DNA from 2 places in the Streptomyces niveiscabiei genome. Region 1 is predicted to be linked to the other one. Evidence: riboswitches for the same ligand, from Rfam matches in the RefSeq annotation. Region 1 holds a riboswitch; the other holds the start of a gene.
What was found. Region 1 has a riboswitch for glycine ahead of gcvP (aminomethyl-transferring glycine dehydrogenase). Riboswitches for the same ligand answer to the same signal wherever they lie in the genome.
Positions count from the first base shown of each region.

Region 1 (7,150 bases):
GCTGACCGAAGTGCGCATCACCGACCTCAGGGAAGGCGTCTTCTACGCCGAGCTGGTCTTCGCCAGCGGTGTCGAGGTCAGCGCTCGCCCGTCCGACGCCATAGCGCTCGCCCTGCGCACCGGCACGCCGATCTACGGCAGCGACACGGTGCTCGACGACGCGGGCATCGCCATCCCGGACGAGCAGGAGGACGAGGTGGAGAAGTTCCGCGAGTTCCTCGACCAGATCTCGCCCGAGGACTTCGGCACCAGCAACCAGTGACGCGCGCGCCGGACACCCGTCGGTGACGATGGCGTCTCGGTTCGGCAATTGCCAGCGGCCAGTGAGAGCGTCCTACGGCATCGTCTCAGCGCATTCGGCTAGCCTTTCCCCGCGGTGGGGCACGGGAAACCACTCCCAGGGTGATTATCACTCGGCGTGCCGAGTGTGGCGATCGTTGACGCACCCCAGGTGACTGCCTACCGTCGAGAAGGCAGGTCAAGGACGGAGGTCGGCGTGAGAAGCAGCGGCGACGGTACGGCTGGGGGTGCCCCCGGACGAGGGTTCGGGGGAAATGGCCCGTACCGGCTTCACGGCAGCGCGGCCGATCACGCTCCTCAGCGCCCGGCGGCCGTGCCGAGCAGCAGCAAGGGGGCGGCGGCGATGGCGTCCGAGGAGATCGGCTACCGAGGTCCGACGGCGTGTGCCGCCGCCGGCATCACCTACCGGCAACTGGACTACTGGGCGCGCACCGGGCTCGTCGAGCCCAGCGTGCGGCCCGCCCACGGGTCGGGCACCCAGCGCCTCTACAGCTTCCGGGACGTCGTCGTCCTGAAGATCGTGAAGCGCTTCCTCGACACCGGCGTGTCCCTCCAGAACATCCGCGGCGCGGTGCTGCATCTGAAGGAACAGGGCTTCCGCGACCTGGAGCGCATGACCCTCATGAGCGACGGCGCGACGGTGTACGAGTGCACCTCGCCGGACGAGGTCCACGCGCTGCTCCAGGGCGGCCAGGGCGTCTTCGGGATCGCCGTCGGCGTGGTCTGGCGGGACGTGGAGGGCGCGCTGTCGCAGCTGCACGGCGAGCGCGTCGACACCGGCGAGACCCTGGTCGGGCACAACCCGGCGGACGAGCTGGCGCGGCGGCGGCACAAGGCGGTCTGAGGGCGCTCTCGGGCGCGTGTTCGGGCCCGTTGTCAGTGGCGTGGTGCAGCATCGGAGATGTGAGAAACGCGCCGACCGTCCTGCACCTCGACATGGACGCCTTCTACGCCTCGGTGGAGCAGGCGGCCAAGCCGAGTCTGCGCGGGAAGGCGGTCGTCGTCGGCGGGCTCGGGCCGCGCGGGGTGGTGGCGACCGCGTCGTACGAGGCCCGGGTGTTCGGGGTGCACTCGGCGATGCCCATGGCGCAGGCGCGCAGGCTCGCGCCCAACGCGGCGTACCTCGTGCCGCGGTTCGGGGTCTACCGGGCGATCAGCGAGCAGGTGATGGGGCTGCTGCGGGCGCTGTCGCCGCTGGTGGAGCCGCTCAGCCTGGACGAGGCGTTCGTGGACCTGGAGGCCGAGGGGGCGGCCTGGGACAGCGCGTCGGCGCGGGAGGCGGGCAGCAGGCTGCGGGCGGACATACGGGCCGTCACGGGGCTCACGGGGTCGGTGGGGCTCGCCGCGTCCAAGATGGTCGCGAAGATCGCCTCCGAGCGGGCCAAGCCGGACGGCCTGGTGCTCATCGAGCCGGGCACGGAACGCGCGCTGCTCGGGCCGATGCCGGTGCGGACGCTGCCCGGGGTCGGCCCGGCCACCGGCGACCATCTGCGCCGGGCCGGGATCACCACGGTCGACGAGATCGCGGAGGCCGGCGAGGACGAACTCGTCCGGCTGCTCGGCAAGGCGCACGGCCAGGGGCTGTACGCGATGGCGCTCGCGCGCGACGACCGGGCGGTGGTCGCCGAGCGGGAGACCAAGTCGGTGTCCGTGGAGGACACGTACGACGTGGACATCCACGACCGGCTGCGGGTCGGGTTCGAGGTGCGGCGGCTCGCGGACCGGTGCGTGCGGCGGCTGCGGGAGGCCCGGCTGTCGGGGCGGACCATCGTCCTGAAGGTGCGGCGGTACGACTTCTCGACGCTGACCCGCTCCGAGACCCTGCGCGGGCCCACCGACGATCCGGCGGTCGTGCGTGAGGCCGCGGCGCGGCTGCTGGAGTCCGTGGACACCACCGGCGGGGTGCGGCTGCTCGGGGTCGGGGTGTCGGGGCTCGCCGACTTCACGCAGGAGGACCTGTTCGCGCAGGCCGCGGAGGAGGTGCGGGATGAGGAGGAGGTGCCGGAGACACCGGGGGAGGCGGTGGCCGAGGCGGTGCCTGTCGAGCATCGGTGGCGGCCGGGGCAGGATGTGCGGCACGCCGGGTACGGGCAGGGGTGGGTGCAGGGGAGCGGGGTGGGGCGGGTGACCGTGCGGTTCGAGACGCCGGGGGACGTGGTGCCGGGGCGGGTGCGGACGTTCCGGGTCGACGATCCCGAGTTGGAGCAGGCGGAGGCGTTGCCGCTGGTGGCGGGGGGTGCTTGTGCGCAGGGGGCTTAGGGGGCGCGCGGTTTTGGGCCCTAGGCGGGCGGGTCGTCGCCGGCGATCGTGCCGAAGTCGCGGTCCTCGGGTGGGGTGGGGGCGACCGTGTCCATGCCGTAGTGGTGGTAGAGCTGGAGTTCCTGGGCGGGGGAGAGGTGGCGGCCCACGCCGAAGTCGGGGGCGTCCTTGATCAGGGCCCGGTCGTAGGGGACGCGCAGGGTGCCCTCGACGAGTTCGCTGGTCTCCAGGGGGACGAAGGCGTCGCGGGTGAACAGGCCCGTCCTTATCGCGGCCCACTCCGGGACGCCGGTCGCGTCGTCGAGGTAGACCTCGTCGATCGTGCCGATCTTCGCGCCGTGCCGGTCGTACGCCTTGCGGCCGATCAGGTTGCGCGGATCGATGTCGGTCTGCACGGGCCCTCCACTGGTCGCGGGGCGGCCGAAGCCTTCGTAAGGACTACGAAAGAGCACTTCGGGCCCGGTGGCCACTCGAAGGCTGGGGCGTTGACCTCGCTGGTAAGGTGAAAGTGGCTGTCGACCCTGTGCGGGAGAGTCCTCCGGAACCCTCGGAGGCGCCGAAGGAGCAACTCCTCCCCGGAATCTCTCAGGCTCACGTACCGCATGGGCGAGGTCACTCTGGAAAGCAGGGCGGGTGTCGACGGCGTCCGCTCTCACCGACGGTGAAAGCCGGGCGCTCGCGGGCGGCCGGTGAAGCTCTCAGGTCGAGATGACAGAGGGGGAGGCCGTTCGGGCACCCCGCAGCCGTGGTGCCACCGAAGGTCGTCTCGGCCAGGAGGCCCCCTCATGACCCCTCCCCGTATCCCGCTCAGCGTCCTGGAACAGGGCATTCCCTTCGAACAGCGCCATATCGGGCCCGACCGCGAGGCCCAGGCCAAGATGCTCGCGCAGGTCGGGTACGGCTCGCTGGACGAGCTGACCGCCGCCGCCGTACCGGACGCGATCAAGAACGTCGCCGCGCTGGACCTGCCGGGTGCGCGGACCGAGGCCCAGGTGCTCGCCGAACTGCGGGAACTGGCCGGGCGCAACCAGGTGCTCGGGTCGATGATCGGGCTCGGGTACTACGGGACGTTCACGCCGCCCGTCATCCTGCGGAACGTGATGGAGAACCCCGCCTGGTACACCGCGTACACGCCGTACCAGCCGGAGATCTCTCAAGGGCGCCTCGAAGCGCTGCTGAACTTCCAGACGATGGTCGCGGACCTGACCGGGCTGCCGACGTCCGGGGCCTCGCTGCTGGACGAGGGGACGGCCGCCGCCGAGGCGATGGCGCTGTCGCTGCGGATGGGGAAGAACAAGAAGGGGCTCTTCCTCGTCGACGCGGACGCCTTCCCGCAGACCGTCGCCGTCCTGCGGACGCGGGCCGAACCGGCCGGCGTCGAGGTCGTCGTCGCCGACCTCGGTGACGGGATCCCGGCCGAGGTCGCAGGCCGGGAGATCAACGGGGTGCTGATCCAGTACCCCGGCGCCTCCGGCGTCGTACGGGACATCAAGCCGCTCGTCGAGCAGGCGCACGAGGTGGGGGCGCTCGTCACCGTCGCCGCCGATCTGCTGGCGCTGACCCTGCTGACCTCGCCCGGGGAACTCGGGGCGGACATCGCCGTCGGGACCACACAGCGGTTCGGGGTGCCGATGGGGTTCGGGGGGCCGCACGCCGGATACATGGCCGTGCACGAGAAGTTCGCGCGGAGCCTGCCCGGGCGGCTCGTCGGGGTGTCCGTCGACGCGGACGGCAACCGGGCGTACCGGCTGGCGCTCCAGACGCGCGAGCAGCACATCCGGCGGGAGAAGGCGACCAGCAACATCTGCACGGCGCAGGTGCTGCTCGCCGTCATGGCCGGGATGTACGCCGTCTACCACGGGCCCGACGGGCTGCGGCAGATCGCCTGGAAGACGCACCGGTACGCCACCGTCCTCGCCGAGGGGCTGCGGGCCGGGGGTGTCGAGGTCGTCCACGGGGCCTTCTTCGACACGGTGTCGGCGCGGGTGCCCGGCGGTGCGGCCCGGGTCGTCGAGGCCGCTCGGGACGGCGGGGTGAATCTGCGGCTCGTCGACGCGGACCACGTGTCCGTCGCCTGTGACGAGACCACGACGCGGGAGCAACTCGCCGTCGTGTGGGGGGCGTTCGGGGTTTCCGGGGATGTCGACTCGCTGGACTCTTCGGCCCGGGAAGGGCTGGGCGACGAGGTGCTGCGGCGGGACGAGGTGCTGACGCATCCCGTGTTCCATCAGCACCGGTCCGAGACCGCCATGCTGCGGTACCTGCGGCGGCTTGCCGATCGGGACTACGCGCTCGACCGGGGGATGATCCCGCTCGGGTCCTGCACGATGAAGCTCAACGCGACGACCGAGATGGAGCCGGTCACCTGGCCCGAGTTCGGGCAGCTGCACCCCTTCGCGCCGGTCGAGCAGGCCGAGGGGTACCTCACGCTCATCCGGGAGCTGGAGGAGCGGCTCGCCGAGGTCACCGGGTACGACAAGGTGTCCCTCCAGCCCAACGCCGGGTCGCAGGGGGAGTTGGCGGGGCTGCTCGCCGTACGCGCCTATCACCGGGCCAACGGGGATCTTCAGCGGACCGTGTGTCTCATTCCGTCGTCCGCCCATGGGACCAATGCGGCTAGTGCCGTGATGGCCGGGATGAAGGTCGTCGTCGTCAAGACCTCCGAGGACGGGGAGGTCGACGTCGAGGATCTGCGGGGGAAGATCGGGCAGTACCGGGATGAGCTCGCGGTGCTGATGATCACGTACCCGTCCACGCACGGGGTGTTCGAGGAGCATGTCGGGGAGATCTGCGGGCTTGTCCATGAGGCCGGTGGGCAGGTCTATGTCGACGGGGCCAATCTGAATGCGCTGGTCGGGCTTGCCAAGCCCGGGCATTTCGGTGGGGACGTCTCCCATCTGAATCTGCACAAGACGTTCTGTATTCCTCATGGTGGGGGTGGGCCTGGGGTGGGGCCTGTGGCTGTGCGGGCTCATCTCGCGCCTTATCTGCCGAATCATCCTTTGCAGAGTGAGGCCGGGCCCGCTACCGGGGTCGGGCCTGTTTCCGCTGCGCCCTGGGGGTCTGCCGGGATTCTTCCCATTTCCTGGGCCTATGTGCGGCTCATGGGTGGGGAAGGGCTGAAGCGGGCCACCCAAGTCGCCGTGTTGTCCGCGAATTACATCGCCAAGCGGCTTGAGCCTCACTATCCCGTGCTCTACACCGGGCCCGGGGGGCTGGTCGCGCACGAGTGCATCATCGATCTGCGGCCCCTGACCAAGGCGACCGGGGTGAGCGTCGACGATGTCGCCAAGCGGCTCATCGACTACGGGTTCCATGCGCCGACCATGTCGTTCCCCGTTGCGGGGACGCTGATGATCGAGCCCACGGAGTCGGAGGATCTGGCCGAGCTGGATCGGTTCTGTGCGGCGATGATCGCTATTCGGGGGGAGATCGAGAAGGTGGGGGCCGGGGAGTGGGCGGCGGATGACAATCCGCTGCGGAATGCTCCGCATACCGCTGCCGCGTTGAGCGGGGAGTGGGCTCACTCCTATACGCGGGAAGAGGCCGTGTTCCCCGGTGGGGGGTCCGTTTCCGAGAAGTACTGGCCTCCTGTTCGGCGGATCGATCAGGCTTATGGGGATCGGAACCTCGTGTGTTCCTGCCCTCCGCTCGAGTCTTATCAGTAGGGGTTCCGCTACGCCGGGTACGCGTGTGTCTGGGCCGCCTTCAAGGAGGCCCAGATGTCCGTGCCCGGGTGGAGGCCCAGGTCTGCCGCCGCCGCTGTGGTGAGGTCCGCCGTCAAGGGGAGGTCGCCTTTCAGGTCGGCGCGGATCTGGTCGCCGTGGGATTCCAGGCCCGCGACCTGGCAGTGCCAGAGGTTGCGGGCGCTGGTGTTTTCGGGGCGGGTTCGGTGGAGGGTCACCGCGGACGGGGGGAACGCGACGAATGCGGGGCCCTTCAGGTGTTCCGACGTGGTGATTTGTTGGCCTGTGGGGAGGGTTACCGTCGTGCCTTCCGCCTTGCCCTTGTAGAGGTTCAGGCCCACCAGCTGCGCTATGTAGTCCGTGCGGGGGTGGCGGGCTATGTCTGCGGGGGTGCCCTCCTGGACTATCGATCCCTGTTCTATGACCACCAGGCGGTCTGCCAGGACCATCGCGTCCAGGGGGTCGTGGGTGACGATGACCGCTACCGCTTCGAAGTCTGCTAGGTGGTGGCGGAGTTGGGCTCTCACGTCCAGGCGGGTTCTTGCGTCCAGGGCTGCCAGGGGTTCGTCCAGGAGCAGTAGGCGGGGGTTTGTCGCCAGGGCTCTTGCGAGTGCTACGCGTTGGGCCTGGCCGCCTGAGAGGTTTCGGGGTTTTGTGGTGGCGTGGTTTTCCAGGCCCATACGGGTCAGCCACTCTTTTGCTCGGGTCCGGGATTCGGATTTTGTGGCGCCCTGGCATCTGGGGCCGAAGGCTATGTTGTCCAGGGCTGTGAGGTGGGGGAAGAGGAGGTAGTCCTGGAAGACGACTCCTACCGGGCGGGATTCGGGGGGTGTGTTCTCCAGGGGGTGGCCGTCCAGGTGGAGGTGGCCTGAGGTCAGGGGGAGCAGGCCCGCCAGTGCTCTGAG
Region 1 covers NZ_JARAYJ010000002.1:7,625-14,774, forward strand. The annotation lists gene PV682_RS02230 (bifunctional nuclease family protein) at 1-262, shown strand, start outside; gene PV682_RS02235 (MerR family transcriptional regulator) at 497-1,144, shown strand; gene PV682_RS02240 (DNA polymerase IV) at 1,204-2,559, shown strand; gene PV682_RS02245 (PRC-barrel domain-containing protein) at 2,580-2,954, opposite strand; glycine riboswitch at 3,076-3,170, shown strand; glycine riboswitch at 3,171-3,284, shown strand; gene gcvP (aminomethyl-transferring glycine dehydrogenase) at 3,345-6,227, shown strand; gene PV682_RS02255 (ABC transporter ATP-binding protein) at 6,236-7,150, opposite strand, start outside.

Region 2 (7,150 bases), on a different contig from region 1:
TACGAACACGGGCGGGGCGGCCCCAAGGACCCACCCCACCCAGGCGGAGGAGGCCCGAGGACCCACCCCCACCCCGGCGGAGGAGGCCCGAAGACCCACCCGCCCCGGCGGGACCGGCCCCGAGGCCCGCCCCGCCCGGACGGAAGCGGCCCCGAAGACCCACCCCCGCCCGACCGGCCGACCGGCCTACTTGCTCAGCGCCGGATACAGCGGACGCCGGTCCGCCAGCGCCTTCACCCGGATCCGCAGCGCCTCCGCGTCGTACACCGGCTTCAGCGCCTGCGCGATGACGTCCGCGACCTCGGTGAAGTCCTCGGCCGTGAAGCCACGGGTCGCGAGCGCGGGCGTCCCGATGCGCAGCCCGGACGTCACCATCGGCGGACGCGGGTCGTTGGGGACGGCGTTGCGGTTGACGGTGATGCCGACCTCGTGGAGCCGGTCCTCGGCCTGCTGCCCGTCGAGCGCGGACTCCCGCAGGTCGACGAGGATCAGGTGGACGTCGGTCCCACCGGACAGGACGTTCACCCCGGCCTGACGGGCGTCCTCGGCGGTGAGCCGCGAGGCGAGGATCCGCGCCCCCTCCACCGTACGCCGCTGCCGCTCCTTGAACTCCTCGGAGGCGGCGACCTTGAACGACACGGCCTTCGCGGCGATGACGTGCTCCAGCGGACCCCCCTGGAACCCGGGGAACACCGAGGAGTTGAGCTTCTTGGCGAACGACGACTTCGCGAGGATGATCCCCCCGCGCGGCCCGCCCAGCGTCTTGTGCGTCGTGGACGTCACCACATCCGCGTACGGCACCGGGTTGGCGTGCAGCCCCGCCGCGACGAGCCCGGCGAAGTGCGCCATGTCGACCCACAGGTACGCCCCGACCTCGTCGGCGATCCGCCGGAACTCCGCGAAGTCCAGCTCACGCGGGTAGGCGGACCACCCGGCGATGATCACCTTCGGCCGGTGCTCGCGCGCGAGCCGCTCCAGCTCCTCCATGTCGACGAGCCCGGTCTCGGGGGACACGTGGTAGGCGACGACATCGAACTGCTTGCCGGAGAAGTTGAGCCGCATCCCGTGCGTGAGGTGCCCGCCGTGCGCGAGGTCGAGCCCGAGGATCGTGTCCCCGGGCTGGGCCAGCGCGAAGAGAGCGGCCTGGTTGGCGGAGGCGCCGGAGTGCGGCTGGACGTTCGCGTACTCCGCCCCGAACAGCTCCTTCACCCGGTCGATGGCGATCTGCTCGGCGACGTCGACGTGCTCGCACCCGCCGTAGTAGCGCCGCCCCGGGTACCCCTCGGCGTACTTGTTGGTCAGGACGGACCCCTGCGCCTCCATGACGGCCAGCGGAGCGAAGTTCTCCGAGGCGATCATCTCCAGCGTCGACTGCTGCCGCCCGAGCTCGGCGTCGACGGCGGCGGCGATCTCCGGGTCCAACTCGTGCAGGGACGTGTTCAGGACAGACATGCGTACGACTCCTCAGCCGGCGGTGTAGGCGGTGTACTCGTCGGCGGACAGCAGGTCGTCCGGCTCGTCGGCGACGCGCACCTTGAAGAGCCAACCGCCCGTGAACGGCTCGGAGTTGACCAGCGACGGGTCCTCCGTGACGCTCTCGTTGACCTCGGTGATCTCGCCGTCGACCGGCGCGTACAGCTCGCTCACCGACTTCGTCGACTCCAGCTCGCCGCAGGACTCGCCCGCGGTCACGGCGGTGCCGACCGCCGGGAGCTCGACGAAGACGACGTCACCGAGGGCGTTCGCCGCGTGCTCGGTGATCCCGACCGTCGCGACGCCGTCCTCGGCGGGCGAGATCCACTCGTGTTCCTTGCTGTAGCGCAGGTTCTGGGGGTTGCTCATGGCCTGAATTCTCCTGTACGCGGGGGAGTGCTGATGAATAGGGGACTGCGGGAGGGTTACTTCGCGCGCTGGTAGAACGGCAGAGCCACGACCTCGTACGCCTCGTGGCTCCCCCGGATGTCGACGCCGACCCCGGCCGTCCCCGGCGCCGCGTGCGCCGCGTCGACGTACGCCATCGCGATCGGCCTGCCCAGCGTCGGGGAGGGGGCGCCGGAGGTCACCTCGCCGATGACGGCGCCGCCCGCGACGACGTCGTACCCGGCACGCGGTACGCGCCGGCCCTCGGCGATCAGCCCGACCAGGACCCGGGGCGGCTTGCGCTCGGCGAGCGCGGCGGCCTCGGCGAGGGCCTCGCGCCCCACGAAGTCACCGTCCTTGCCGAACTTCACCACGCGCCCGAGCCCGGCATCGAAGGGCGTCAGGGCCGTCGACAGCTCGTGCCCGTACAGCGGCATGCCCGCTTCGAGGCGCAGCGTGTCCCGGCAGGACAGACCGCAGGGCACGACATCAGCGGAGGCGGCCAGCGCCTCCCACAGCGCCACCGCGTCCGACGGCGCCACGAACAGCTCGAACCCGTCCTCCCCGGTGTACCCGGTGCGCGCGATCAGCGCCGGCACCCCGGCGACCGTCCCGGGCAGCCCGGCGTAATACTTCAGACCTACGAGATCGGCGTCCGTCAGCGCCCCGACGATCCCCGCGGCCTTGGGCCCCTGCACGGCGATCAGCGCGTACGCGTCCCGGTCGTCGCGCACGAGAGCGTCGAACCCGGCGGCCCGCTCGGTCAGCGCGTCCAGCACGACCTGCGCGTTCGAGGCGTTCGCGACGACCATGAACTCGGTCTCGGCGAGCCGGTAGACGATCAGGTCGTCCAGGATGCCGCCGTCGGCCCGGCAGATCATCGTGTAGCGGGCCCGGCCCACCCCGACCGCCGCGAGGTCGCCGACCAGCGCGTAGTTCAGCAGGGCCGCGGCCTGCGGCCCGGTGACGGTGATCTCGCCCATGTGCGAGAGGTCGAAGAGCCCCGCGCGCGTGCGGACGGCGGTGTGCTCCTCGCGCTCCGAGCCGTAGCGCAGCGGCATGTCCCAGCCCGCGAAGTCGGTCATGGTCGCGCCGAGCGAGCGGTGCAGGGCATCGAGCGCGGTACGGCGCGGTACGGCGGAACTGCTGGTCATCGGGCGTTCGTCTCCCAGGTGCGACGGGGTGGGGCAAGGGCTTCCCGTCCAGGAACGAGAAGATCCTCCCCATCTGTCATCGGAACCTGAGAGGTTCGCCGTGACCCTCGCGGGGAACACGGCTTGCACCTTGGGTGGGACCGCCGGGGCGGCCCGCTTTTCAGATGTGCCTCGCCCACGCGGTAACGGTGCCTGAGAGATTCAAGGGAGGGACTTGCTCCTTCGGCGCCCCAGCGGGACAGCGAGCCGGGGACTCTCCCGCGCGGATTCGAACGGCCGGTATGCAGTTGGCGCGGCCATCATCGCACGCCACCCCGGTCGTGCGGCAGGGCCAGATCTGTAACCGGGCTGTGGCAGGAGGCGCACCAAATCGCGAGACAGATTCCATTACCTTCTCTTTACTGTCTATGGGGAGACCCGTATCTGACGGGACTGCTCCAAGGGGAGGACGATCAACGGTGAACAGGACCACGGCGTACGCGACGGCGCTGCCCGCCCAGCCGGCGGCCCCCGCGCGGGAGAGCCGCGCCGGGCACCCCGCGCCGGTCGTCCGCGACCTGCGCGACCGCGCCGGACACAGCCCGCACGCCCTCCTCTTCGGCCCCCGCGACCTCGTCGTCGTCACGGGCCTGCCCGGCAGCGGCAAGTCCACGCTGATGCGCCGCGCGGTCCACGGCACCCGCGTCGACTCCCAGGACACCCGGGACCGCTGGGACGCCCGTACGCCCTCCTGGCTGCCGTACGCCGCCTACCGCCCCCTCGTCCGCCTCGCCCACTACGCGGGCCTGTGGCGCGCCCTGCGCTCCGGCGAGGGCGTCGTGGTCCACGACTGCGGCACCCAGTCCTGGGTGCGGGGCTGGCTCGCCCGCGACGCCCGCCGCCGCGGCGGCACCCTCCACCTCCTCCTGCTGGACGTCACCCCGGACACGGCCCTTGAGGGCCAGCGCGAACGGGGCCGGGGCGTCTCCCGGTACGCGTTCCTGCGCCACCGCCACGCGGCGTCCCGCCTGATCGGCTCGGTGGAGCGGGGCGGCCTGCCCGACGGCTGCGGCGCGGCCATCCTGCTGGACCGGGAGGCGGCGGACGCGCTGCGGAGGATCGCGTTCACCCGGGGCTGAACCGGCCCGCCCCGGTACGCCTTTAAGCTTTTCCTCCTCGACAGCGGTTCCCAGCAGGCGGTAGACAGCGATGGACTTCCCGACCGACTTCCCGGTCCCCGCACACCCCCACTCCCACGGCGGCTGGCCGGGGAACGAACTGGAGGAGGTGCTCTCCGCCTCCCTGGGGGTGCCGTCCGCGGGCGGCCGGATCATCGAGGTCCTCGCGCGCAGCTTCGTCTGGATCCCGCTGCCCAACGGCGGCGGCCCCCGCACCGGCCCCCTCGACCTGCCCACGATCGACATCGCCGGCCAGGTGTACGTCCCCGTCTTCACCTCCGAGGAACAGTTCCGCCAGGTCACCGGCGCGCACATGTCGTACACGATCGCCCCGGCGGCCGAGTTCGCCAAGGGCCTCCCCCCGCAGGTCGGCATCGCCCTGAACCCCGACGGCGTCGTAGGCGTCCCGCTCCCGCCGCAGGCGGTCGCCGACCTCTGCCGGGCGGGCCGCACCCCCCTCGACGGCACCGCCTCCGGCGCCCGGGTCCGCCTCTTCGAGCCGGACTGGCAGGACGACCCGGTGGACTTCCTCGCGGAGGCGTCCAAGGAGTTCGAGGCGACGGGCGTCGTCCTGACGGCCCGCCGCTGCCTGGCGGCGATCGAGACCGCGGAACCGGTCATGTTCGTCGGGGTCGAACTCACCCACTGGGACGGCGAGTCCGGCGAACGGCCGCTGGACGCGCTGGGCAGGGCGCTGGGCCGGGTCCCGGTGCGGTGGGGCGTGAACCTGATCCTCCTGGACGTGGCGCAGGACCCGGTGGGGGAGTGGCTGAAGCTGAACGTCCGGCCCTTCTACTCCCGCACCACCTAGAAACCCGCCCCTCACCTGTCGTACACCCAACCGGCGAACCCCCCGTAGGCGCTTAAGCTTGACCCCGACGCAGGGCAACGGGCATCCACGGGGCAACTTTTACGAAGGGTCGGTAAAGACGTGAGCGTGAGCGGCACCGCTGCGGCCGGCCAGGTCGAGCACATGCTGCGCCAGGTCACGCCTGGCCGCTACGACGCCTACGAGGCACTCCTGCGCGCGCTCTCGACCCCCACCACCGGCCAGGTCTGGATGCTGCTGTGGCACGGCCAGTCCGGCTCCCCGGACGCCCAGTACGGCTCGATGGAGGTGGACGGCCACGCGTACGCGCCCTGCGTGACGTCCGCCCAGGAGCTGTCCGCGAGCGGCTGGAACCGTTCGTACGAGGTGGTGGACGGCCTCGACGCGGCCCGCACCCTGTACCCGGACCGCCACGGCCTGTGGCTGAACCCGCACGCCCCGGGCGGCGGCGTGGGCGTCCCCTGGGCCGACCTGCGCCGCATCGCGACGGGCCTGGACCGCCAGCCCCCCGGCCCGCTGCGCCTGTCGGACCCGGCGGTGGAGATCCCGCACTTCTACGCCCTCCTCGGCCAGAACGCCCACCGCACCCCCGCGATCAGGGCGCTGCGCCGCGCCTGGGTCCAGCCGGCCCTGGGCCAGCCGTACCTGTCGATCGGCCTGGACGTGTACGACACGTCGCCGCAGTCGGTGGACGCGGTGCGCGCGATGATGCAGCAGTCGATCGGCGCCGTCCCCGACGGCCTGCCCGTCTCCACGGTCGCGATGACCGACGAGTACGACCCGGTCGTCCTGTGGATGCGGGCCAACGCCCGCCCGTTCTACGACCGCGAGGCGCACGCCCCGGCGCAGCAGCCGCCGGCTCCCCAGTCCCCGCGGTCCCCGGCGGCCGGCTACGGCTACCCGGCGACGCCTGGCGCGTACTGATCGCCCCCGCCGTCTCCTGACGCTCCGTCATCTCAGGAAACCCACTCGTTACACCGACCCGTGTTCATCTCCGCGCGTAGAGCGAACCGGTACGTGTCAGTATGGCCGTATTGATCAACTTGCCCTCGTCCGAGGGTCGTTACCCACTGTTCGGATAACGGAAGCCTTCGGTCGGCATCACGGTTGTGCATACTTTCGCCGCCACATCTGGCGCGTGATCGCGAGCGCATTGAAGACTCGCCTCCCATAAGACGCGAGTAAGGCCGGTCACCACCGGCGGGAAGGGTCAGTGCACTGTGACCGCACCGATCGAGACCACCGGGTCGGAGGCCGGAGCACAGCCGGAAGCCGTGCTCGCCGGGGCCAACCAGAGCCAGATCGAAGGGCGTTCACTCACCCAGATCGCCTGGACCCGGTTCAAGCGCGACAAGCTGGCCGTGGCCGGCGGCATCGTCGTCGTCCTGCTCGTCCTCATGGCGATCCTCGCCAAACCCATCGAGGCCGTCTTCGGCCTCGACCCGAACAAGTTCAACCAGGACCTCATCGACCCGGCGATGCAGGCGCCCATCGGCGGCTGGGGCGGCATGAGCTGGGACCACCCGCTCGGCGTCGACCCGCAGTACGGCCGCGACATGCTCGCCCGCATCATCGACGGGTCCTGGGTCTCCCTGCTCGTCGCGGGCGGCGCCACGCTGCTGTCGGTCGTCATCGGCACCGTCCTCGGTGTCGTCGCCGGCTACTACGGCGGCTGGGTCGACTCGGTCATCAGCCGGCTGATGGACACCTTCCTCGCCTTCCCGCTGCTGCTCTTCGCCATCGCCATCTCGGCCTCCGTCCAGGACGGCTTCTTCGGCCTGAACGGGCTCCCGCTGCGGATCTGCGTCCTGATCTTCGTCATCGGCTTCTTCAGCTGGCCGTACATCGGGCGCATCGTGCGCGCCCAGACGATGACCCTGCGCAAACGCGAGTTCGTCGAAGCCGCGCACAGCCTCGGCGCGCGCGGTCCGTACGTCCTCTTCCGGGAACTCCTCCCGAACCTCGTCGCACCGATCCTCGTCTACTCGACGCTGATCATCCCGACGAACATCCTCTTCGAGGCCAGCCTCAGCTTCCTCGGGGTCGGTATCGCACCCCCGCAGGCTTCCTGGGGCGGGATGCTCAGCAACGCCGTGGATCTCTACACAGCGGATCCGCAGTACATGTTCGTGCCCGGACTGGCGATCTTC
Region 2 covers NZ_JARAYJ010000010.1:169,005-176,154, reverse strand. The annotation lists gene glyA (serine hydroxymethyltransferase) at 187-1,452, opposite strand; gene gcvH (glycine cleavage system protein GcvH) at 1,465-1,842, opposite strand; gene gcvT (glycine cleavage system aminomethyltransferase GcvT) at 1,899-3,014, opposite strand; glycine riboswitch at 3,078-3,184, opposite strand; glycine riboswitch at 3,185-3,285, opposite strand; gene PV682_RS16825 (AAA family ATPase) at 3,473-4,132, shown strand; gene PV682_RS16820 (enhanced serine sensitivity protein SseB) at 4,203-4,982, shown strand; gene PV682_RS16815 (enhanced serine sensitivity protein SseB C-terminal domain-containing protein) at 5,103-5,924, shown strand; gene PV682_RS16810 (ABC transporter permease) at 6,221-7,150, shown strand, end outside.
Region 2: it holds a riboswitch for glycine, as region 1 does, so the genes downstream of both, gcvT (glycine cleavage system aminomethyltransferase GcvT) here and gcvP (aminomethyl-transferring glycine dehydrogenase) in region 1, are expected to answer to the same signal.